4 regions of the Lysinibacillus sp. NPDC096212 genome follow, and region 3 is predicted to be linked to each of the others. Evidence: riboswitches for the same ligand, from Rfam matches in the RefSeq annotation. Region 3 holds a riboswitch; each other region holds the start of a gene.

Region 1 (6,158 bases), on a different contig from region 3:
GCATCATGGCATGTTGGACTGCTTGTTCATCGCGATCAGACCAGCTTGAAAAGAAGCCTGTTTGATGTGGATAACGCCCAAGTGATACTGCCTCCCGTACACTGTTTGAAAAGGCATTAGCATGTAATTGTGGAAGCACCGCCATTTTTTTTGCTAATGCACGAGCATTGTAAGAGCTACTATTTTTGCCATCTACTAATATAGTGCCTGCAGTTGCTGGTAGTATGCCACTTATTACTTTTAACAGTGTGGATTTCCCGCTACCATTCGGCCCTAAAATCCCTAGTATTTTGCCTTTTTCAACGGAAAAACTTATATCCTGGACGATCGGTACGTCTTCATAGCCGCCGGAAAGATGTTCAACAACAATCATGCCCGTACCCCCTTGCTTCTACGTTGCTTATAAAAAATATAGGAAAAAACGGGCGCCCCAATAAATGCAGTAATGACACCAATCGGTAGCTCTCTTGGCATAATAATTGTTCGTGCTATTAAATCACAAATAATCAGCAAAGTTGCCCCATTTAAAAATGATAATGGCAATAAATGACGGTGATCAGAACCCCAAACCATTCTCGTCATATGAGGAACAACTAAACCAACAAAGCCAATCGTTCCAGAAACAGCTACCGCAGCTCCCGTCAGCATGGATCCACCCACTAAAATAATATATTTACTGCGCTTAACATTGACACCTAAATGCTGCGCGCGTTCTTCTCCATATAACAGAACATTTAACTCGCGTCTTTGTGTCCAAAGCATAATTGAGCCAATTATGACAAACGGAATAATCATCTGAACATATGGCCAACCACGCATCGATACTGAGCCTAGCAACCATCCGATTACTTGGCGTAGCTCTTCACCAGACAATGCAATCATTAATGAAATCAAAGAACCTAAAAATGAACTAAATATAACCCCTGTTAAAATAAGAGTTTCCATTTTTAGCGAGCGGTCTACTATTCTAGCAAAGCCCATAACAGCTACCATCGTTAATATGGCACCTATCATACTAAAGGTCGGCAATGTAAAATGGCCTACTACAGGTATTGATATACTAAAAAAAATTGTCATAACTGCGCCAACTGATGCACCAGAGGAAACACCTAATGTATAAGGATCAGCCAAAGGATTTTTTAATAAGCCCTGAAAAGCTGCCCCTGCAATTGCAAGTGACGCCCCTACAAGCCCTGCCAGCAGGACTCGGGGTAATCGAATTTTCCATAAAATATTGGCGGCTGTTTCATCAGCCGCCTTATTCCACAACACTTCTAGTGGAATATGAACTGAGCCTATCGCCACACCACACCAGATGCTAATGGTTAGAAGCGTAATTGCTGTTACATAGGCTACAATTGTTTTACTCATTTAAACGCCTCAGGGTAGACAGCTTTTGCTAGTTCCTCAAGACCATCTGCTAATCGAGGACCTTGACGACTTATCATATTTTCATCTACTTGTACTATGGCTTTATTTTTTACGGCAGAGATTGTCTCAAAGCCTGCACGTTGTGGAATTTTCGTTAAAATTTCAGGTACATAATTATATGCCACAACAATGACATCTGGATTTTTCGCGATAATTTTTTCAGCATCGATTTGATACCAGTCATTTACATCTGCTGCCACATTTTCAGCATGAATCATTTCTAGCATTTCATTCATAAATGTACCTTTACCAGCTGTATAAATCTGTGGCTCATCAGACGATTCTACAAAGACTTTCTTTGGCTCAACACCGTCAAGTTTTGTTTCAACTTCTTTAACTTTTGCCTTCATATTTGCAACAATTTTTTTAGCTTCTTCTAGTTTTCCTGTTGCACGACCAAGCTGTTCAATCGTTGTGTAAGTTTCATTAAAGTTTTTTGCATCCGCTACAACAAATACTTTCACACCTACCGCCTCAAGCTGTTCAATGGCTCCTTTTGAATAACTCATACCTGACGCATGCGTAAAAACGATATCTGGCGATAAAGCAATAATTTTTTCAATATTATAATCCATACCGCCAACCTTTTCTTTTTTAGTAACCTCTGGTGGATAATCGTCATTATCGGTCACGCCAACTATTTCATTATTTAAGCCAAGGCTAAATAATATTTCTGTGTTACTCGGAATGAGTGAGACAATTTTTTCAGGAGGTGCCTCTAGCGTAATATCCTTGCCAGTAGCATCCTTTATCGTCATTGGGAATGTAGCTTGATCTACTTTCGCAGTCTCTTGTTGCTCAGAAGATGACGGCTTTTCATTTGTCGCCTCTTTAGTATTACATGCAGCAAGTAAGCCCATAGCTAAAAATGCTGATAACCCTATTTTCCAAATTTTCTTCATGTGAATCCTCCTTAGTCTATTTGTGCTTATAGTTTTTATTGTTTTTCTGATTGATCGATACATTTTAGTTTTTGATCGCCTAACATTGTGGGGTTATCGTCAACATTGCGAACTTCCAGCCAACATTTTGAGCTTATCGCCTAACATTGTGAATTTATCGCCCATGTTTTCAAATTTATCGACATTCATCTTCCAAAACAAATACCCCTCATCATAAAATAATGAGGGGGTCAAATTTGCACAAAAATACATATACAAAATCCACCATCCTATCCTCGTAGGCTACAACGTGTTTTCTATAAAGGCAGGTCTCCTGGCTCGTGCTCCATACGCTTTTTCAAGCCTTCCCGAAATTTTCAGTGGCGCAGATTGAAAAAACTCACACATACAGTGGCGGGACCGCATCGGAATTACACCGATTTCCCTTTTCACTTTACTTAAGTAAAGAACCTTTATAATATTCAGTTGATTGTATTATACATGAAAATGAAAGAAGTCGCCTCCATTCGAGACGACTTCAAAACAAATCAATTATGTCCGGCATACTCTGTGACTTCCGCCGGAGGCTTTTGGTCAAAAAGATGTTTTTGTGCGAAAGCGTAGCGACAGCAACACTCAGTCATTGCCACAGGACGTGGCGTTCTTAGATTGAGTTCCTCTATTTCATCTGGTGTTTGGACACCCGCTGAAACAAGTTATACTATATCTGAAAAATACTGTACCGTTTTCATTGGTGCACCCATTTCTCGTAATGCCCATGTATCCTCCAAATAAATATCTGCTAGCTTCTCATATTTGCCGCCGAATCTTTGTGCCCACTCGACTGCTACCACACTTTCATATAAATGCGCCATTTTCTCTGCGACCTTTTTTGCTTCAAACGTTTTTGTTGCATCATCTAAACGGCTAAATGTTTGCAAAGTTGATTCTAGTTTTGCTAATTGATCCATGACAATTTCAACTAATGGACTGGCAACTAGTTTTTCTAGACGTTCTTCCATGACACGAACAAACATTTCGTGCGCATGAAACTTATCAACTAAACGAATGAGCTCTAAAGCTAAAATATTCGCAGTCCCTTCCCACACAGTAAGTACCTGTGCATCTCTTAATAACCGAGGTGTAACAAAATCTTCAATATAGCCGTTTCCGCCATGTAATTCAATGGCTTCACTAGCATAATGTACAGCTTGCTCTGCCGTTTCTTTTTTCATGATAGCAATATACAAGCGGTTTAAAATAATGTCTTCTTTATTCCCCTGCCCACTAGTTACTTTATCGTAAAGCTGAATAAGATCAAAAACCGTGGCAACTTCTACATGAAGCTTGGCAGCGAATTTCCCTAGTGTATCCTGAATCATAGGATATTGCGTTAAAGGTTTACCAAAGGCATGACGATTTGTCACATAATGCTTCGCCTCTAAATATCCGCGGCGCATAATGCCGATAGAAGCAACCGCATTGCAAATTCTTGATAAATTAAGTGCCTCCAGCATATAATAAATTCCTTTATTCGGATCACCAACAACATATGCTAGCGCACCATCAAATTCCACCTCACCAGAAGGCACTGCTCTAACGCCAAGTTTATCCTTTAAACGCCTAATGCGTAGGTTATTAACTGTGCCATCCTCGTTTCGCCATGGAACGGCAAACAATGTTAAGCCCTTTGAGCCTACCTGAGCCCCTTCCATACGTGCCAATACCATGGTTACTCCACACATTCCTACATTAGATGCAAAATATTTTTCCCCATATAAACGATACTGCTTGCCGTCCTTTCTTGCCTCCACAACATTCGCCCCAACATCAGAGCCACCTTGACGCTCCGTTAAAAATGTAGCCCCTTCATATAGCTCTGTATCTCCTGTTGCACAAACATGTGGTAAAAAGCGCTCCTTCACTTCATCACTCGCATAATGATCAAGTAAATAAGCAGTAGCCATTGTTAAAGTAACAGGACAGTAAAAGCCTGGCTCAGCATGTGATAGTAAATAGCCCTGAGCAAAGCTATACACATAATTGCCCTTCCTACCTAATTGCGGAATATCCTTATGCACATAACCAACAATGCCGGTATTGTACGTCTCTTCAATTGTTCTTTTATAGCCATCATTGACCCAAATCTCTGACACTTCTTCACCATAGGCATTATACCTTTGTAATCGAGGTTCACCCTCTCTATCTGTATGTTTGGCTCTCACATCAATATCTCCAGCACAAAGCTCACCAAAATCTGTTAGCTCACGTGTGGCATATTCCACAAACTCTTTATCTAGCATCATTTCTAAAACTTTATGAAGTGTATCATTATCGTTAAAAAAGTTTGTTGTTTTCATATCTTCCTGCTGTAAAACTTTCATACTATCTCACCTCTTGTCCCTTCAAGGATTGTTTTAGTATTTTGCCTGATGCATTTCGTGGTAACGCTTCCACACGTTCAAAGATGCGTGGAATTTTATATTTAGCAAGATGCTCCTCCAAATAAGCTTTCAGTTCATCCTCGTCAATTTCCGTTTTAGCGGCATAAACGGCCTTCACCGTTTCTCCCCACTCCGGATGCGGTACACCTATTACTGCCACTTCAAAAATCCCCCCATAGCTCAACATACTATCTTCAATTTCTTTCGGATAAATATTCACACCGCCTGACAAAATGACATCCTTTTTACGATCGACAATCTAAATATAGCCGTCCTCATCTAAGCGAGCTAAGTCACCTGTTTTCAGCCAGCCATCTATAAATGCAGCCTTTGTTGCCATATCATCCTTGTAATAGCCCAGCATATTACCCTCACCGAATATCACAATTTCTCCTACTTCACCAACACTGACATCTTCTCCATTGTCGTTAATAATACGCAGCTCCGCCCCAAGTGGTGCACGCCTACCAACGCTCCCTGCCTTCGTTGCATGCTCTTCGCCAAACAATATTGAACCGTTTGGACCAGCCTCTGTTAGGCCATAAACACAAGTTAAGTTTTCTGTTCTGAAAGCTTCTTGTAAATGGCGGACTTCGTTTTGTGATAACGGCGCTCCACCATAAGACCACCATTTCATCGATGATAAATCAGCTGTTTGCAATCTTGGCATTTGAGCGGTTAACAAATACGCGACAGGTGCGCCGAAGAAATGCGTTGTCCGTTCCCGCTCGATTGAATCTATCAATAAATCAGGCGTAAATGTTGGCGTTAGCACATTTGTCGAGCCTACAAATACTCCTGCCATTAAAAATAAATGTAATGGGGCTGAATGCGTCAACGGCATCATAAGAAGAATCCGACTTTCTGGCTTTACTTCCATTTCTACTGCAATCATTTGCGCTACAGTTAAAATATTGCGATAGCTAAACAATACTCCCTTTGGTTTTCCCGTTGTACCCGAGGTATATAAAATCGTAGAAACATCATCTTCATTCAACTGGCAATCAATTGTTTGACTGCTTGCATGTTGAATAAGTGATTCATAGATTAGCCAATCAGCCTGCTCTTGACCTGTTTTGATTTTTAAAGGAACAACCGTGATGTTTTCAACTGCTGCAAAAATCGCCTCATGCACTAGAATAGCTTTAGCATCAGCATGCTGCGCTACATACTCAACCTCTTGCAGCGTAAATTTCGCATTTACTGGAACAACAATAGCTCCAATACGCTGAATAGCAAAATAGCTAACAACAAACTCTACAACATTTGGCATAAAAATGATCACTTTATCGCCTTGCCAGACCCCCTGCTCTAACAAAGCATGACTAAGACGTGTCACTTGCTCATCTAAATCACGATAAGTCACACGTCTGCCCTGACAAACAACAGCTTCACTCATAGG
Region 2 (6,158 bases), on a different contig from region 3:
GTTAGTAGGCATGAACTGTAGTCGCCTATATACGCTACTTTTACAAAAAAAAGGCTTTAAGGGTAGTATCTCCATCGGACGTGTGCAATCGCCAACCGTATATTTAATTTATAAAAGACAACAGGAAATTGAACATTTTAAGCCTGAAAATTTTTATGAAATTGAAGGGATCTTTAAAGCACAAAATGGTGTATATAAAGGGAAGGCAAAGTTAAAAACAAAAGAGCGTGCAGAGGCTGTGCAATTATTGCAACAACATGGGGTTGAACCGATGGATACAGGTCTAATTACGAGTGTAACGAACAAAACGAAGCGTATTGCACCACCCAAACTACATGCGTTATCAACATTACAAGCCAACGCCAATAAACGTTGGAAATACAGCCCGTCGCATGTGTTGAAACTTACGCAATCACTTTATGAGAAAAAGCTCGTTTCTTACCCACGTACCGATTCACACCTCATTACACATAATGAGTTTGCCTATTTAAATGAATCATTGGCAAAATATCAGCAGCTCGTTGGAAAGCCATTTAATGCGATTAATCGCGGGAATAACAAACGCTATGTCGACAGTGCCAACGTTGGGGAGCACTATGCTATTATTCCAACGAAAAAAGTGCCAACAGAAAAAGCGTTACAATCAATGAATGCTGATGAAAGAAATATTTATTTCGAAATAGTCAATACGACACTCGCCATGTTTCACCAAGATTATGAATACGATGAAAAAACGATTATAACGAATGTCAAAAATTTAGAGTTTAAAACGGTAGGGAAAACAGAACTTGTAAAAGGTTGGAAAGAATTGTTTTTAAGTGAAAAAGGGATGCAAGAGCGTGAGGAATCGTTACCTGTTGTTTTCCAAGATGAAATGGTACAAAGTAAGGTTTCTATTCTAGAAGGCACAACTACGCCTCCTAAGCCTTATACAGAAGGGCAACTCATTACGATGATGAAAACATGTGGTAAATCAGTTGAGGATGAAGAAGAAATCGAGGTGCTGAAATCGATTGAAGGTATTGGTACAGAAGCAACTCGAAGTGGCATTATAGAGACCATTAAAAAGCATGGATTTATTGAAGTACGAAAAAACATAGTGAGCGTTTTGCCGAAAGGGGAGCTTTTATGTCGGGCTATCGAAGGGACATTACTTTCAAGTCCATCTATGACTGCAAAATGGGAAATTTACTTAAATAAAATTGGTCGTGGAGAAGGCTCTGCAAAACATTTTATTGAAAGCATAGGCAAGTTTATTACTCAATTAATAGCGGAGGTACCTAAACAATTAGAGTCACTTTCAATTGAAGCTGAGCAGTTTAAACCAGCTGCTGTGAAAGATATTGTGCCATGTCCGACATGCAAAGTAGGAAAAATAGGTTTGCGTAAAAGTTTTTACGGTTGTTCGAATTATAAAAATGGTTGTAAGCAAACGTTCCCAGAAAGGTTACTAGGAAAAAAACTAACTGAAAAGAACATTAATGATTTATGTAAGATTGGTAAAACAGCTGTGGTTAAAGGGTTTAAGTCAAAGAATGGTAAACAATTTAATGCGTCACTTCGTTTGGTAGAAGGAAAAATTGAATTTGAGTTTAATGAAAAGTAATTGCGGATGAGATTTTTTTCACCGTCAATGCCGTTCAGACGATTAAAAATAGTGAAGATGTGACACTCAGCAAAGTAACACGAGCGAAGAAGAAATTTGAAGTAGTAGGGAAATGCCCATTATGTGGTCATAGCGTGATCGAAGGACAAAAAGGCTTCGGCTGCAGTAACTGGGAAAAGGGCTGTAAATTTGTCATCTGGAAAAACGATGAATTTTTAGCCGCGAAGAAGAAGAAGCCTACCAAAACAATGGTTAAGAAATTGCTAGCCGATGGAACGGTATTGGTAAAAGGCTTAACAAGTAAAAAAGGTTCTAAATTCGATGCTCAATTAAAATATGAAAAAAATACTGACAACGAATATTTTAGTTGGAAGATGGAATTTGAAAAAAAGGATTAAAATTAAGCATTTATGAATCTTGTTGAATTAATTCTCACTACCCTAAACAATTATTTTATGAAATGAAGGTTATCTCAACCTAATGACTTCCAAGTAGAAAAGAAAATCCTTTGTATTTTTATAATTTCCATTTATAAAAATAGATAACCAAAATAGAATGAAAGATTTGTTAGTAGATCATGTAGAGTGTTGCCCTCACTGATATTGAATATCGAGACTAATAGCGTACTATGAGGAATTTGTATAGTAAGGTAAGATAAATTATTGTCTAAATTTATTTTATTTTTCCAATAGTAATTAATGTTTAACAGTTCTATTTTCTGGCTATTAATCTCTCGTTTATTACTATTTTTACTTTAATGTAATATATAATGTAATTGCTATCTGGAAAATATTCTGATATTGTTCCTCTTATAACTTAATAATTTTTGTTGGTGCGAATGACATTGTTCGTTTGCTTAAAAGGGAAATCGGTGCAAATCCGATGCTGTCCCGCAACTGTAATGGAGAGTCTATACAATATGTCACTGTAGCGAGCTATGGGAAGGCGTATAGATGATGAACCTAAGCCAGGAGACCTGCCAATAAAAGCAACAAACTTACATAGAACCACGAGGATGGTTGTAGTGACTGGGAAGAGACGCCCTTTATTTAACTATGACATCCTCTTGTAGACAAGGGGATTTTTTTATGCCCTTTGCTTTAAGAGAGGAGAGCGTTTTGAAGAATCCAACAACTAGAAAAATCAACCTACTCTTATTAGTGTTGACTGGTGTCGTTCTAATATCCTTGACGTTAGCGATAATGGTAGGCTCTGTGTCTATAACACCTAGTATTGTATGGCGCATTATTTTATCGCATATCCCGTTCAATCCACTTGGCATTACAGAAGATTGGAGTCGTTCGCAGGAAATCATCATCTGGCAAATTCGTACTCCCCGCGTAGTACTTGCCATAATAGTCGGAGCGGGTCTTGCAATTTCGGGAGCTGCTATTCAAGCTTTAGTTCGCAACTCAATCGCAGACCCCTATATTTTAGGTGTATCTTCCGGTGCATCTGTCGGGGCGACGTCTGTTATTTTACTGGGCGCTTTTTCATTTTTAGGTATGTATGCGCTATCACTTGCGGCTTTTATAGGTGCGACGATTGCAGTACTAATCGTGTTTTTCTTAGCACGAGTTGAGGGGCGAATTTCAGTTATTCGATTATTATTAGCCGGAATTGCCGTGTCACTAGTTTTGTCAGCAATGACGAATTTTATGCTGATGATGGCGAAAGAAGAGGGCGGTATAAAGGCAGTGATGTATTGGATGATGGGAAGTCTGGCTGGAGCGAAATGGGTAAATTTAATGATTCCGTTCGTTGTTTTAACGGTCGTCTACGTAATTTTACGTCTTCATGCACGTCATTTGAATTTACTTTTACTAGGCGAAGAATCTGCTGTTACGCTGGGGATTAATTTAGAGAAATTTCGATTGCTACTAATTCTATTAATTTCCCTATTAACAGGTGTCCTTGTTGCTGTAAGTGGTGCAATTGGCTTTATAGGACTGATTATTCCACATATCGTACGCATGATTGTCGGCTCAAATTATAAGTTTGTACTGCCAGTCAGTGCATTAATTGGTGCGATATTTTTAATATGGGCTGATGCAGCTGCGCGTATTGTGATTGCACCTGAGGAAATGCCGATTGGAATTATTACTGCTTTATGCGGATGCCCATTTTTTATATGGATGTTGCGTAAGCAAATGTATTCTTTCGGGGAGGAAAATTAGATGGTATACGTAGCAAAGAACCTTACTTTTGCCGTGCAGCAGGTGAAAATATTAAACAATGTTTCTGTACATATTCAAGAACGCGAGTTTGTGGGCATAATTGGACCTAATGGCAGTGGGAAATCGACCCTATTAAAAAATATGTATCGTATGCTACAACCTCAAGAGGGAGAAGTATTTTTATTTAATGAAAATATTTACAAGCAATCTTCAAAGGAGATAGCAAAGCAACTAGCCGTCGTAGGGCAGGAAACACCAGTGCTTTTTGAGTTTACTGTTAAGGATCTTGTTGCAATGGGACGTACACCGCATAAAAGGCTTATGGAAGTGGATACAAAAGAAGATCTAGCTATTGTCGAGGAATCGATGCAGCAAGCAGGCGTACTGCATTTAAGTGAACGTACTTTTAGTTCATTATCTGGTGGTGAGAAAAAACGAGTCGTTGTTGCAAGGGCTTTGGCGCAACAGGCTAAGGTTATGGCATTAGATGAGCCAACGAATCATTTAGATATTCAGCATCAACTCCAGCTTATGGATTTAATACAGAGCTTGCCGATTACGGTCATTGTAGCCTTGCATGATTTAAATATTGCAGCAACTTATTGCGATAAAATTTATGTTTTAAAGGACGGAGAAATTGCGGCGTATGGAACTCCGTTTGATGTATTAACACCCTCATTGCTACAAAAGGTGTTTGGTGTACATGCAGAAGTTAATGTACATCCTGTCACGAAAAAGCCGCATATTTATTATATATCTGAGCAATTTTTATAGTTAGTTTAAGAGACTTAGATTTCTTTCAATATATTTTTTAGAAAAAAGGAGAAGTAGACATGAAGACATTAAAAAGCGTATGGCTTGTTCTTGCAATCGCAATGCTAAGTATTTTAGCGGCTTGTGGTAACGAGGAAAAACAGGATTCAGCATCGCAAAGTGAACAAGTAGAACCAGCAAAAGCAGGAGCAACGGAAGTAACGATTGACAATAACGATACGACACAAGTCTATTCGCAAGCACCTAAAAAAGCAATTAGCTTAAATCAGCATGTGACAGAGATTATGCTAGCGTTAGGCTTAGAGGATTCAATGGTCGGAACAGCATATTTAGATGATGCAATTTATCCACCGTTACAGGCAGCTTATGATAAAGTTCCGGTACTAGCTGAGCAATACCCAACAAAGGAACAAGTGATTGATGCAGGAGCAGATTTTTTATATGCAGGCTGGAAAAGCGGGTTTAGTGAGAAGGGTGTTGGAACACCAGAAGAACTAGAAGCACTTGGCATCCACACTTATTTACATACATCTTCAAGCATTAAAAATCCTAAGTTAGAGGATATTTTCGGCGATATTCGTAACATCGCCAAGATATTCCATGTGGAAGAGCGTGGAGAAAAGTTAATTGAGCAAATGACAAAAGATGTAGAGGATATTCGTACGAAGCTTCCGCAAGAGGAGGGGAATTTACGTATTCTTGTATTTGATAGTGGTGAGAAAGAAGTTTTCACTGCTGCCCAAAACTTCATGAATGAACTTGTGACAGTAGCAGGTGGAAAAAATATTTTTGGGGATGTTGAGTCTGGCTGGACAACCGTTTCAAAAGAAGATGTAGTTGAGCGCAACCCGGAAGTTATCGTTGTAATTGACTATGGTTCAACTACTGCTGAAGAAAAAATTAATTTCCTAAAAAATGATCCGGCACTAAAAGAAACGGAAGCGGTATTAAACAAACGTTTCGTTATTTTACCACTATCAGCAGCGTCTGAAGGTGTTCGTGCGGCTGAAGCAATACAAATTTTGGCACAAGGATTTTATCCAGAAAGCTTTCAATAAAGAAGAGGAGCTAGCCATGTGCTAGCTTTTTTTATAGGAGGAGGGTAAAAATGACTATAAATGCTTTTAGCCATAATATTCCTGAAAAAACATTTGCTAAGTTAAACATAGAAGGTGAATTTACGCGTCTTGCTGTGAGTCCTGGCATTATCAACAAACATTATACACCAGCACAATTTCAAACAATCGCAGAGGTAGTCGGAGTGAGTGGCGCTATTAAATATTCTGCATCCTACAGTATACTACTATCTGTACCGACAATAGAATTAACGACTGCCAAAAGGAAGTTGGAAAAGGCGGGCTTATATATTGCAAAGCAAGGACAGATTGTAACTATGAAGGCTTGTGATTTTTGTGATGGCGATAAAATGGAGGCAGCACAGATTACAGAGGAGCTGTATCAGCAGCTTGAAGGCTTGGAAGTACCAAGCAGGATTCGCATTAATATGAATGGCTGTGCATCAGCTTGCTATAATGCCGTATATGATGATATTGGGCTTGTATATCAGAAAGATAGCTTTGATGTGTATTTAGGGGCTGTTC
Region 3 (6,158 bases):
AATTCATTTCAACTTCTACTGAAAAAACAAGTGAATTAATGCAGCAATTATCTGGAAAAATGACAGATATCAAATCTATGACAGACATGATTACGGCTATTACAGATCAAACGAATTTGCTTGCATTAAATGCAGCGATTGAAGCGGCGCGTGCTGGAGAGCATGGAAAAGGCTTTGCCGTAGTCGCAGAGGAAGTTCGAAAATTGGCAGAGCAATCTAAGCATTCGGCTATTCAAATTGTCGAGCTGGTAGTTGGCATTGAAAGTGATACAAAACAAGTAGCTACCTCTGTCGAAGAGGACTTTAAAAACGTTCAACAGGGCGTCTATGTTATTGATGAGGCTACAAAGTCATTCGGTACGATTTCTCAGCATGTTAGCAAAATGACGAACCAACTTGAGGATATTTCCGCAACAGCAGAAGAGCTTTCAAGTAGCGCGAATGAGGTTACAAACTTAGTATCGACAATCGCAAGTGGAATGGACAGTTTGTCTAATTATACAGAGGTCATTCTGCAGTCAGTAGATGAGCAAAGTGCCTCCATGCAAGCGGTCAACATGGTAGTATCACAAGATTTATGTGTACAAGCTGAAAATTTACAAAAGCTGACACAGAGATTTAGTGGACAATAATTGCAAGAAATATAGTATTCATTTAAAAAGGCTATTTTACAGGAATAGATTTTCTGCGAAATAGCCTTTTTTATTTTATATCAAGTGTATTAATTAATCGGTTTAAATAGCTTCGAAATTAAATATTAAATAAGCCAAAAAAATCGGTTGTTATCGTCAAAAATCCTATGCTAATCATTAACACCATTTCTGCGATAGTAGCAACAAAATCTCTTTTATTTTCAGCGTATTTCCATTCCATAAATGCTCGTAGTATTTCAGATGTTATAAAAAAGACAATTAAGATAAACCATGTTTCGAAATACCAAGGAATTCCAAGTGTATCGTTGCCAATCATATAATACGAACTAATTAAAAATAAACTCATAAATATTATTCGTACAGACCAATCTAGTTTTTTATGTCTTTCGTTAATGTGATTATAAGAAAACCATTTCTTTCTTTCAACACCTAACAGCTTTCTAATGGCAAATCCAAAAATACTAATTACTAAAACAAGCGTAATTAGAAAAAGTATAAATGTTCCAAATCCGATATTAATCAATTTTCAATCACCTCGTAGGCAAGCTTATTTTCTTAAATATTGTCGGTCATAAAATACCACCATTCTTATTGCAATAAAATTCTACATCAATTAAATGAGAAGAAGAAACACCGCTTTCAGAGTATTTTCCACCCACAGTAATGATATAAGAGCGACCATCAGCATCAATTGTATATTTGTATCCTTTTTGGATCCAGTTACCACTACCATTTTCAATTTTCGAAGATAGAGAGTTCATAGCTGAAAACAACTGCCTACTTTCAGTTGTATTTGAATTTAACTGTGTATCAAAAGAGCCTTCAAAACTAATAATAGCAACCTTTGAACCTGTATGTATTTCCACTGTTTTCGGTACTGAAGTTGGAGCATACGCATCATTATTTTTTAACACGATAAATGAAGCATCTACTCTTTCTTTTAACATCTTTTTAAAATCACTACCCTCAACCCAGTATTCATCAGTAAAATTTGATATAGGTTCTATTTCAAAGTTTTCATGATATTCTTCGTTCACTTTCTCTACAAGAGAAATATATTCCTTGTAATACTTTTCTTTTTGTTCCTGCGTTAAATTTAAAGGAGTTGGAGCTACGATTTTTTCTTTTTCTACTGTTTGTTCATCGGTCGATGGTTTGGATGATTTTACATTTTCTGTTTTTTCATTTACACACCCTGTTAAAAAGAAAATTCCCAGTAAAGCTCCTGCAAATATATATTTTTTCAATATCTTCACCTCACAAAAACGAATTAAATAACAGAATAATTAGTTATTTATTTAAACTATAACACATTTACAAATACTGGGGCAGAAAATATATGAAGTAACGAGCCTGAGGGAATGAACTTTGAAATTTCAATAGTTAAAAAAACAATTTAAGCACAAGTTTCCCTTTTTGGTATAATATTGAAAGAGGGGGGGATTTGAAAATGGGTATAAATTTTAATAGTTTTCTTAAAGAAGAATTGTCAGTAATCGATATTCAAACAGCTATGGTACAAGGTGATATAACATCAAAAGAATTAACTATGTATTATTTGCACAGAATTGCTAAGTATGATCAAGGCGGACAGAAAATTAATTCTATGCTTGAAATTAATCCTGAAGCGATATTTATTGCTGAAGCATTAGATGAGGAAAGACTAACAAAAGGGGCTAGAGGGCCTTTACACGGAATTCCGGTAGTTTTAAAAGATAATATCGAAACGAAAGATTTTATGCACACTAGTGCAGGCGTAATAGCATTGGAAAATTATTTAGCTAAGCAGGATGCATTTCTAGTAAAAAAGCTTCGTGAAGCAGGGGCTGTTATTTTAGGGAAAGCAAATATGACTGAATTAGCAAACGCTATGTCGAGTACGATGTGGGCGGGTTATAGTTCTCGAGGTGGCCAAACACTAAATCCTTATGGCGATCCAGAACTTTATGTGGGAGGATCTAGCTCAGGGTCAGCGGTAGCAGTTGCATCGAACTTTTCAGTTTTATCAATTGGAACTGAGACAGACGCCTCGATTTTAAGTCCAGCTATTACAAATTCAGTAGTTGGCATAAAACCGACTGTTGGGCTCATTAGTCGACAGGGCATTATTCCGTTTACATACTCTCAAGACACAGCAGGGCCAATGGCTAGAACAGTAACAGATGCAGCTATTTTATTGGGCGTGTTAACAGGAGTAGATCAAGACGACGTCGCTACATATAAAAGTGAAAGAAGGTTATATAAGGATTACACCCCTTTTTTAGAGGCCACAGGATTAAATGGCGCTAGAATTGGTGTTTATAATAATGCCTCAAAAGCTTATTATGACTCAGAGGAATATGATGAAACACTTTTTAATAATGCAATTCAGGTTTTAAGAGATCAAGGAGCCGATATTATTGAAGGCATCGAAATCCCTTCTTTTCATAGAGACTGGAAATGGGGAGTACCACAATACGAATTAAAGCATAGTTTAAATAATTTCCTTGTAAATCTACCTTCCCACATGCCTGTGCATTCTATCTCTGAGTTAATTCAATTTAATAAACGTTCAAAAGGAAAGTCGTTAAAATATGGTCAGGATAAATTGGAATTGAGAGAGAAACTATCGAACACATTAAGAGACTCTGACTATTTAAATGCAAAACTAGAGGATTTGTATTTTTCTCAAGAACAAGGAATCGATTATACATTAAAAAAATATGAATTGGATGCGATTATCTTTCCATCATATATAGGTTCGACAATTAGTGCAAAAGCTGGTTATCCGTCTATTGCCGTCCCAGCAGGGTATATGAAAACTGGGAGACCGTTTGGCATAACATTCGCAGGAACTGCATTTAGTGAAGATGTTCTAATAAAACTTGCATTTTCATTCGAACAAGCAACTAAACTACGAAAAGCACCGAAGTTGAGTGAGTAGTTTTAAAATATCTAATTGCCTCAATTGACTTTAAAAATACTGTACTTTACTATTAACGGAAAGAAATCTAGTATTTTCCAGTTTATTGACAACTGAATAGCGTAGAGTAATAGGTGTAAATTGCGTGCAATTTACTGAAAAGGGAAGTCGGTGCAAATCCGACACTGTCCCGCACCTGTAAATTCATAAAGTATAAAAAACGTTTCATTCTTTTAATAAACTCGATCAACAACGTTTCAATTCGTTTGTTGGTCGTTCTTTTTTTGCGTTGAAAGTGAGTGACCCAAAAGCCAGTGATTCTGAATGGCCTTGGCATGTTATAGAAGAAGTTCAAGTAGAGTTATTCAAACAATAAGCAAAAAATTCAAGTTGGGGGAAATACATAATGATAATTAAACCGACAAAAAAAGTCTTACTGTCATGGATGAAAAGTTATGTCCCTGAAAGAGATTTATTTTTTCTATCAGAAGAACATCTTAATGAAATTGACTTTACAGATGTATTGTTAATGCCCATAGATGAGTTTTATACTCACAGCACATATCAGCATTTAAATTATGTTAATAGTTATGAATACTGGAATATAAAGAACGCACAATATGTAATTATTGCTGAAAAAGAATGGATTGAGAGCAAATCGAAAGAGGACCAACAATTGATTTTAAGTTTTCAAGTGCAATGTGAAAGAGGGCTTGTACTCCCCGTTAAATTTATAAAGGAGATAGAAAAAGTACCTTCGAGTTATGTACAGAATGGGCACGTTATCATACAGCGTTCAATGTGGGAAGGTCTTGACGAATCATTTAAAGAACAGTTACTTACAACAATGGTTTATGAATGGTGGGATAAGGGAGAATGTGAGGAACCTCCAAAATCATTACCTAGTTTTCTACAGCAATTTGCTAATACTTTTGGGCATCGTCAAGGTGCAAATTGTTTAGCAGCGGTTTTGTTTGCAATTTCAAAAGGGAAACAAAAGTGGTTTATTTATGAATGGATATATCAAAAAACATTTCTTGAAAAATTAAGTCAGTATAACTATGAAGAGGTCCTAGGTGAAGGGATACAACAAGGCGACATTGTGATTTGGAAGGATGAAAATGGTATTATTCAACATGCAGCTTATCATATTGGTGAAGAACTATATTTTAATAAGCATGGACAAACGATGTTTAATCCTTGGAAGATACTTTCGAAAAAGCAACTATATAAAGAGTGGGAGCACCTAACACCTGTGAAAATGAGAAAGAGGATAACGAAATAATAAAAGAGTATCTACAATCCGAGTTAAAAACTAATAAGAACTGGAATATATTATGTTATTCAGACTTTACAGCAGATGCAAATGTTTGAAGAGACACATGGAAAGTTAGGTAATAAGCGAGGAAATACAGAAAAAAATCACGATAATCTAGTTATTGCAGGAGCATTATCCGTACAGGGAATGAAGGCGAATAAGTGGTATGTATAGCAAAATCCTATTACTGATTAGTTAAGTGTAATGTATTACAATTATTGGTATATGGGAGGTGACTAGATGGAACTTATATTAGTCTATAATAGTAAAGAATATTAATTACCGTATGAAACAATTCAATAAATCATTCAAACAAGGAATATATTTGTAGACGGAAAATCGTTAAATATTACATCAGTGACTGTAGATTTAGATGGTAAGGTATATATTCGCATATAATTATAAATACATAAAGGTCACATCTAACAAGGTGTGGCTTTTTATTATGCCTTAGGCGGTTGAGTATGAAATTGAAAGAGGAGAATTTAAAAGGATCACCCGGAGGATAGTGACCCTTAGTAAAGATTTGGAGGTGTAAGGTTAAATTAGTATTACCTTACAATAGTTATGAGAATTTTAGGAGATATAGGGTATTAATAACCTCTATTCATGAAAGTAGCGCCGACAATAATTAGAAGAATGAACAGAACAACGACAAAAGCGAATGGGTTTCGTTCGCGACGCTCTTCGCGAAATTCTCCGCAGTATTCCATACAATATCCCTCCTTTCTATAATCTATAATCTATAATATGTATAGTTTTCAAAAGGGATTGCGGTATTTATCTTAGGATGCGTTAGAAAAATGTTTAAAAATAAATATGTTAAAAATAGGTATACACTATCAAGAAAAAATAATAGATGTTGATCCTGGCAAGCAGTATGCTACTGAATATGTCGAACCAAGTGAAGATGAGAAATTTATTGATAGGTATTTGCTTGACTTAACAGGTAAAGAAGTTCAATATGATTTAGCAAATAATTTAGATAAAGATTTCTACTTAAATGGAACTGCTAAGTTATGTAGTTATTATAATTACGGATACACTAATGAAAAGGATTTCTTTTGCGGAGAATTAACACCTATTGACGGAGGATATTCAGATTCGTGGTATTTATATTTCAGTAGAGATACATTTAAAGACGTATATCAAGAATTATTAAAAGGTGATGTTAATATGAGAATTTCAGCAATTATACCGTCTAAATCATATAAACGTGGTCAAGGTAATATGGCTGGTGTTCGGAGAATGGAAACATACTGACTATAGAGGGGATAATCTCCCT
Region 4 (6,158 bases), on a different contig from region 3:
TCACAGCTTGCTCAATACGCTCTAATAGCACATTTTGTAAACGCTCATGATAGCCAAAATAGTTAGCAATTTGAATATCACATTCAGGATATTTTTCGTTAAATTGCTTACACATACCATTCATTCGTTCCATTAGGATACCTGTGAATAAAAAGTACGGTAGCATAATGACTTTTTTAGCACCCAGCTTCACACAGCGCTCTATTCCTTCTTCAACACGCGGATCTGTGACGCCCATAAACGCGCTTTCTACATACTGAACCGGGAGTTTTTCCCATAACAAACGTGTAATTTTATAAAAATCACCATTTGCATATGGGTCACTACCGCCTCGTGCAATTAATAAAATGGCAGTATCCTTCTGTTCTTCTTCCGCATTAAAGCCGATTTCTGCTAAACGATCTTCTAAAATCGCAAATATTTCTTCATGGATACCGATTGTTTGACCATATGTGAACGTTATATTCGGATAATGCTCACGCGCATGTTCGATTTCTGCTGGAATATGCATTTTTGAATGTCCAGCATGAAGAAGGATAATCGGAATAACGTGTACCTCTGTAGCACCCTTCTTCACACAGTTCGTAATACCTTCTTCAATGTTCGGCGAAGCGAACTCTAAAAAACATGTTTCTACTAAAAAGCTATCATCAATACGAGGTGTCATTTGCTCGATAAACGTGCGTACCTCATCATTTCCTGCAGCTAAACGGCTCCCGTGGCCGACAAATAAAATTGCTTTCATCTTATTACTCCTCACTAGTCGCCGCATGGAGCGGGCTCTACTTTTATTTTTGAAGACATATCCTGATACGTAAAATGTAATATCTTTTTCACACGCTTGAAGTATTTAAACAAACGTTCATTTGGATGTGCATTTGCTTTATATTCTTCGATAATATCGGTAATAAGTGGGATGAGCTGTTCAGGCTCTAATCCCTCAACAACTGGCTGGGCCGCATGTGCTGTACGACCAACCGGCTTGGCACCAATAAAAACATCAAATTTACTTTTACGATAAACAATGCCAATATCATCAAATACTGCTCGATAACATGCCATACCGCAGCCGTTAAAGCCGATATTTAATGTTTTCGGTAACGACATACCACCAAGCTTTTCTTGAATTTCTTCCGCATATGGAATCGAATCGAACTTTTCTCCATAACAGAAGTCACAAGCCTTTAACGATAGCACGTCACCAATTGGTGCTAGTAAAAAGCCAACTTCACGAAGCTTTGCGGTAACCTCTTCAGGCTCGGACGTTGGAACTTTCAAATGAATTTGATGGTCTGGTGTATACTCCATCGTTCCTTCCTCACCAACTACCTCAGCCAACGTCATCATTTGTTGAGGACTAAAGAACTTATTGGCAACCCCAGGACTAACCGCTAATTCAAAAATAGATTCGATTTTTTGTTGAACACGCTTAGGTGTTACTTTCACCGCGCTTGTTCCCTTTACCATAGTAAGAGCAGCTGTCGCCATTTCAAGTGACGATTTTTTAGGCTTTTGTTGTGGTGTTATGGCTAAACTGGGCTTAATACGATTGGCATTAGGATCTGTCGCAAAATCATTACGTGCTGCTCCTGTTTCTTGATTCATCGCCCATGGTTCATTTTCTTCTTTAAGTCGTTGATGTGGTCGTAACGGTTGTTTTTCCTCACCAAGTGTATATTTACGCTGATAACCACGTGGCGTAATCATTTTATTGTCGTAGAAGAATGTTGTTGAATTCCCGATAATAACCGTTGTTAACATGCCGATATCATGTTCAAGCATTTCTGCTAAAGTAGTCATCGTTATTTCCTGACGGTCACGATACGCGCTTTTCACAAGTCCAACTGGTGTATCTGGCGAACGATATTCCAATAAAATTCGTTGTGCCTCTACAATTTGTCTCGTACGACGTCCACTTTTCGGGTTATAAAGAGCAATAACAAAATCCGCCATTGCTGCTGCTTCTACTCGTTTTGCAATTAAATTCCAAGGTGTTAAGTGGTCACTTAAACTAATGGTACAGGCGTCATGCATAATGGGAGCACCTAGTAAACTGGCACATGAATTAATAGCTGAAATACCTGGAACAATTTCTACCTCGATACCAGTTGCTTCTGTCCAGCCTAGCTCGATTAATACCTCATACACTAATCCTGCCATTCCATAAACCCCGGCATCCCCACTGGAAATGACCGATACGATACTTCCAGCCTCTGCTTGACGCACCGCTTCTTGCGCACGTGAAACTTCCTCTGTCATACCAGTACTAATAATCGACTTTGCACTAACTAAATCCTGAATCAGTTCAACATAAGTTTTATAGCCTATAATCATATGACTTTGTTGTAGTGCCTCCACAGCACGAGTCGTAATATGTTTAAAGTCTCCAGGGCCAAAGCCAACTACGAAAATCTTACCTTTTTGAGCCATTTTGTTACCCCTCTTTCACCTTTTCAATGCCTTTAATGGCTGTTGTTTGTGCTGTACGCTGCAACGAACCTTCACGCAATGTAAAAACATGCTCATTATGTAACGCTTCATGATTTAAATCTTGTACAAGTACTCTCGCATGCTCCTTCGTTGGCACTCGGTACCAATTGCCCTGAGGATATGCAATGACAACACAAGCATCCTTACACCTGCCATTACAGCGGGTCCTTGTTGTATGTATCTCCTTATCAAGCTCCAGTAACTGTATTTCATCACGAATTGCCTGTGTAATGTCCTCAGCATCTTTTTTCATACAACTACTACCATTGCAAATAAAAAGATGTGTTTTCATCCCCTCTAAATTCCAAGTTGTCATAGTCGTTCTCCCCTCATATGCTTTTAGGAAAAAGAAAAACCTTTACTCTAGACGAAGAGTAAAGGTTTAGTAGAAGCCAAATAAAAACGAATATATACTGGTACTCGCTTTCGCTTCAACTTCTCCCTCCGAAAAGTTTGCTTGCATCATCACATAAGCAGGTTTCCTGACTTAAGCTTCCTTTTACTTTCGCGCCTTCCTAAGTTTTCACTAGTGGCATCCGCGATTTCATCAGCTATTACAGTAGCGGGGGCTGTATCGGACTTTCACCGATTTCCCTATTATCTTGAATATTCAAGCACTTATGGATGTTTTATATGAATTATATGGTTTTTTTGTAATTGAAAACTGTTTCTATCATAGCTTATTTTTTTAAAATTTCAATATTTCTTTCTTAATTTGTGACAATTTTTTTAAAATTCCATAGAAAAATGCGACATCCATTTTCTATTTATCTAAATTTTCGACATAGACACCCAATTTAAAATTTTTTCACAAAAGGGATAGCATATATATGGAAATTCGTGTTACACTTTGTCGTGAAATCTCACAACTTCATCTTTTTTTCGGTGTGAAATGTTCAGCATTTCGCTTAAAAGGGAAGCCGGTTTAAGTCCGGCGCGGTCCCGCCACTGTATTAGGGAGTTTTATAGATAATGTCACTGTCCAAAGGATGGGAAGGCCTATAAAACGTTGAACTAAAGCCAGGAGACCTGCCGAAAAATATGTGATCGTTTCAACCTACGAGGATGGGTGTGCGGCTTAGCAGATTAGAATTTTATTTGCTTTTTTAGCTATGCACTTTTCCACTATCGGAGAAGTGCTTTTTTTCGCATACTTTTTCTAAAAATTTTAATGTAAGGAGGAGAGATTTTTGAAATTTTCAGGTTGGAAGCTTAGTTATTTTTTATTGGCATTTTTATTCGTACCAAATCGTGCATTTGCGATGCATATAATGGAGGGCTTTTTGCCAATCGAATGGGCGATTTTTTGGTGGGTCATTTCGATTCCATTTATTATTTTAGGATTACGTTCTATTCGTAAAACCATTGATGAAAATCCTGAAACAAAAATGATATTAGGGCTTTCGGGTGCCTTTGCCTTTGTACTTTCTGCCTTAAAAATCCCTTCTGTAACAGGAAGTTGCTCGCATCCTACAGGTGTTGGACTTGGAACAGTTCTTTTTGGACCATTAGCGATGAGTGTTATCGGGACAATCGTATTATTATTCCAATCTTTACTGTTAGCGCATGGTGGGCTTACAACATTAGGGGCAAACACTTTTTCTATGGCAATTATGGGTCCTATTATCGCCTACTATGTATTTAAGGGCTCACAAAAATTGGGACTATCCTTTTCCATTGCTGTCTTTTTAGCAGCAATGCTTGGTGACTTAGGTACATATATTGTCACTTCTGTCCAATTAGCTCTTGCCTTCCCTTCTGAGGTCGGAGGCTTTATGGCTTCATTCACTAAATTTGCTGGTATTTTTGCGTTAACACAAATTCCTCTTGCTGTTAGTGAAGGAATTTTAACAGTGATCGTTATGAACTTTCTGAAAAAATACAATGTGAGTGAACTAAAAGCTCTACGTGTGTTCTCTGCAAAGGAGGCTCACTAAAATGAAAAAAAACTTACTGCTCATCGCCATTGTTGTGTTGTTAGCAATCGTTCCCCTGTTTATTCAAAAAGGTGCTGAATTCGAAGGGGCTGATGGCGAAGCGGAAGCAGCAATTAGTGAAATAGATGCTAGCTACGAGCCATGGTTTGAAAGCTTATGGGAACCACCAAGTGGTGAAATTGAAAGCTTATTATTCGCACTACAAGCTGCTATCGGTGCTGGTTTCATCGGGTATTTCATCGGCTTAATGCGCGGCAAACATAAAGAAGGTTAAACGCTATGTTACTCATTGATAAGTATGCTTATTTGAATAAACTAGCGTCTGTTCATCCGCTAGAAAAAATGACGTTATCCCTTGGACTGCTTTTATTGTCGCTTATCATGAGAGATGAACGAATTTCACTCATTACATTTATTGTGATGAGTGCTTTTATCATTTTAGGCGCAAAAATCCCTGCTAAATATTACGCAAAGTTATTGTTGCTACCTGGATTTTTTTTACTATCAAGTTTAGTATCCATTTTAATTTCTATCGCGCCAGCGACAAACAGGCTTCCTTCAAACATTTGGTCATTTTCTCTTCATAATTGGACAATTTTTGTCAGCAGTGCAAGCCTAGTAACAGCGCAGCAGCTTTTTTTCATCGTCCTTGGCAGCATTAGCTGTTTGTATTTTTTAATTCTCACAACATCAGTCCAATCTATTTGTTACGTCTTACGACAATGGCGACTCCCAACTCTATTTGTAGAGTTAGTAGAGCTAACGTATCGTTTTATTTTTATCTTTTTAGACAGTATGCAAAAAATTCATCTTGCCCAACAGGCTCGTCTGGGATACAGCTCCCCTATGCAGTGGCTTCGATCGGTATCAATGCTAATTGCAGCTTTATTTGTCGAGATGTTCCAACGCAGTCGTGAGCTAAACAATGCAATGGAAGCACGTGGTGGCGAAATGGTCTATTGGCAGGATGATGTTCCCTGTAACACGAAAAATTGGATAGGTATTGCTGCTATTTTTATACTCCTCATCATTTATGGAGGTTTTTTCTGATGACAGATTTATACTTTGATTTAACACATTTATCCTACGCTTATGCAGATGGAACTCATGCCTTAACAGATATTACACTTCAAATTCCAAAGGGAAAAAAAATCGCTTTACTTGGTCATAATGGAGCCGGGAAATCAACGTTATTTCAGCATTTAAATGGTATTTTGAAGCCTACCGCTGGAAGTATCTCCTTTTGTGGCAATGAACTGAACTATAGTAGAAAAGCATTAAAAGAATTACGCCAACAGGTTGGTATTGTTTTTCAGGATGCAGACAACCAGCTTTTTTCCGGCACAGTTAAGCAAGATATTGCATTTGGTCCTTTGAATCTTGGCTGGACAACTGAAAAAATCGAGGAAAAAATTGCGTGGGCTGTCGCTCAAACCGAAGTCGAAGCATTGCTAGATAAACCGATCCATTTTTTAAGTGTTGGTCAGAAAAAACGTGTCGCAATGGCAGGCGTACTTGCAATGGAACCTTCCGTTTTATTATTAGATGAACCGACAGCTGGACTAGATAATTATTATAGTGCACAAGTTTTACAGTATTTAGCTATGTTAGAAAACGGGGAACGAACAATATTATTGGCAACGCATGATATCCCCTTAGCCTATGAATGGGCAGATCAAATCATCGTGATGGAAGCTGGGAGAATTATTTACAATGGAGATCCAGTAGCAA

The links. A riboswitch is a leader RNA that binds a small molecule or an ion and turns the genes downstream of it on or off. The one in region 3 is predicted to bind cobalamin.
Region 1: it holds a riboswitch for cobalamin, as region 3 does, so the genes downstream of both, ACIQ7T_RS12475 (ABC transporter substrate-binding protein) here and ACIQ7T_RS22875 (hypothetical protein) in region 3, are expected to answer to the same signal.
Region 2: it holds a riboswitch for cobalamin, as region 3 does, so the genes downstream of both, ACIQ7T_RS21740 (FecCD family ABC transporter permease) here and ACIQ7T_RS22875 (hypothetical protein) in region 3, are expected to answer to the same signal.
Region 4: it holds a riboswitch for cobalamin, as region 3 does, so the genes downstream of both, ACIQ7T_RS22090 ((2Fe-2S) ferredoxin domain-containing protein) here and ACIQ7T_RS22875 (hypothetical protein) in region 3, are expected to answer to the same signal.

Annotation. Positions count from the first base shown of each region.
Region 1 covers NZ_JBIWFQ010000011.1:16,864-23,021, forward strand. Annotated here, with positions in the region: gene ACIQ7T_RS12465 (adenosylcobinamide amidohydrolase) at 1-373, opposite strand, end outside; gene ACIQ7T_RS12470 (FecCD family ABC transporter permease) at 370-1,371, opposite strand; gene ACIQ7T_RS12475 (ABC transporter substrate-binding protein) at 1,368-2,333, opposite strand; cobalamin riboswitch at 2,620-2,802, opposite strand; gene ACIQ7T_RS12480 (acyl-CoA dehydrogenase family protein) at 3,029-4,696, opposite strand; partial or broken gene ACIQ7T_RS12485 (class I adenylate-forming enzyme family protein) at 4,698-6,158, opposite strand, start outside.
Region 2 covers NZ_JBIWFQ010000027.1:60,257-66,414, forward strand. Annotated here, with positions in the region: gene ACIQ7T_RS21730 (type IA DNA topoisomerase) at 1-1,606, shown strand, start outside; partial or broken gene ACIQ7T_RS21735 (topoisomerase C-terminal repeat-containing protein) at 1,624-2,004, shown strand; cobalamin riboswitch at 2,420-2,604, shown strand; gene ACIQ7T_RS21740 (FecCD family ABC transporter permease) at 2,725-3,783, shown strand; gene ACIQ7T_RS21745 (ABC transporter ATP-binding protein) at 3,784-4,557, shown strand; gene ACIQ7T_RS21750 (ABC transporter substrate-binding protein) at 4,617-5,615, shown strand; gene ACIQ7T_RS21755 (precorrin-3B methylase) at 5,666-6,158, shown strand, end outside.
Region 3 covers NZ_JBIWFQ010000030.1:41,678-47,835, reverse strand. Annotated here, with positions in the region: gene ACIQ7T_RS22895 (methyl-accepting chemotaxis protein) at 1-632, shown strand, start outside; gene ACIQ7T_RS22890 (DUF4181 domain-containing protein) at 751-1,176, opposite strand; gene ACIQ7T_RS22885 (hypothetical protein) at 1,223-1,900, opposite strand; gene ACIQ7T_RS22880 (amidase family protein) at 2,104-3,576, shown strand; cobalamin riboswitch at 3,671-3,885, shown strand; gene ACIQ7T_RS22875 (hypothetical protein) at 3,962-4,840, shown strand; gene ACIQ7T_RS22870 (YjcZ family sporulation protein) at 5,467-5,586, opposite strand; gene ACIQ7T_RS22865 (hypothetical protein) at 5,693-6,136, shown strand.
Region 4 covers NZ_JBIWFQ010000028.1:56,164-62,321, reverse strand. Annotated here, with positions in the region: gene ACIQ7T_RS22100 (sirohydrochlorin chelatase) at 1-745, opposite strand, end outside; gene cobJ (precorrin-3B C(17)-methyltransferase) at 760-2,430, opposite strand; gene ACIQ7T_RS22090 ((2Fe-2S) ferredoxin domain-containing protein) at 2,435-2,806, opposite strand; cobalamin riboswitch at 2,945-3,127, opposite strand; cobalamin riboswitch at 3,357-3,541, shown strand; gene ACIQ7T_RS22085 (energy-coupling factor ABC transporter permease) at 3,681-4,427, shown strand; gene ACIQ7T_RS22080 (energy-coupling factor ABC transporter substrate-binding protein) at 4,429-4,701, shown strand; gene cbiQ (cobalt ECF transporter T component CbiQ) at 4,707-5,477, shown strand; gene ACIQ7T_RS22070 (energy-coupling factor ABC transporter ATP-binding protein) at 5,477-6,158, shown strand, end outside.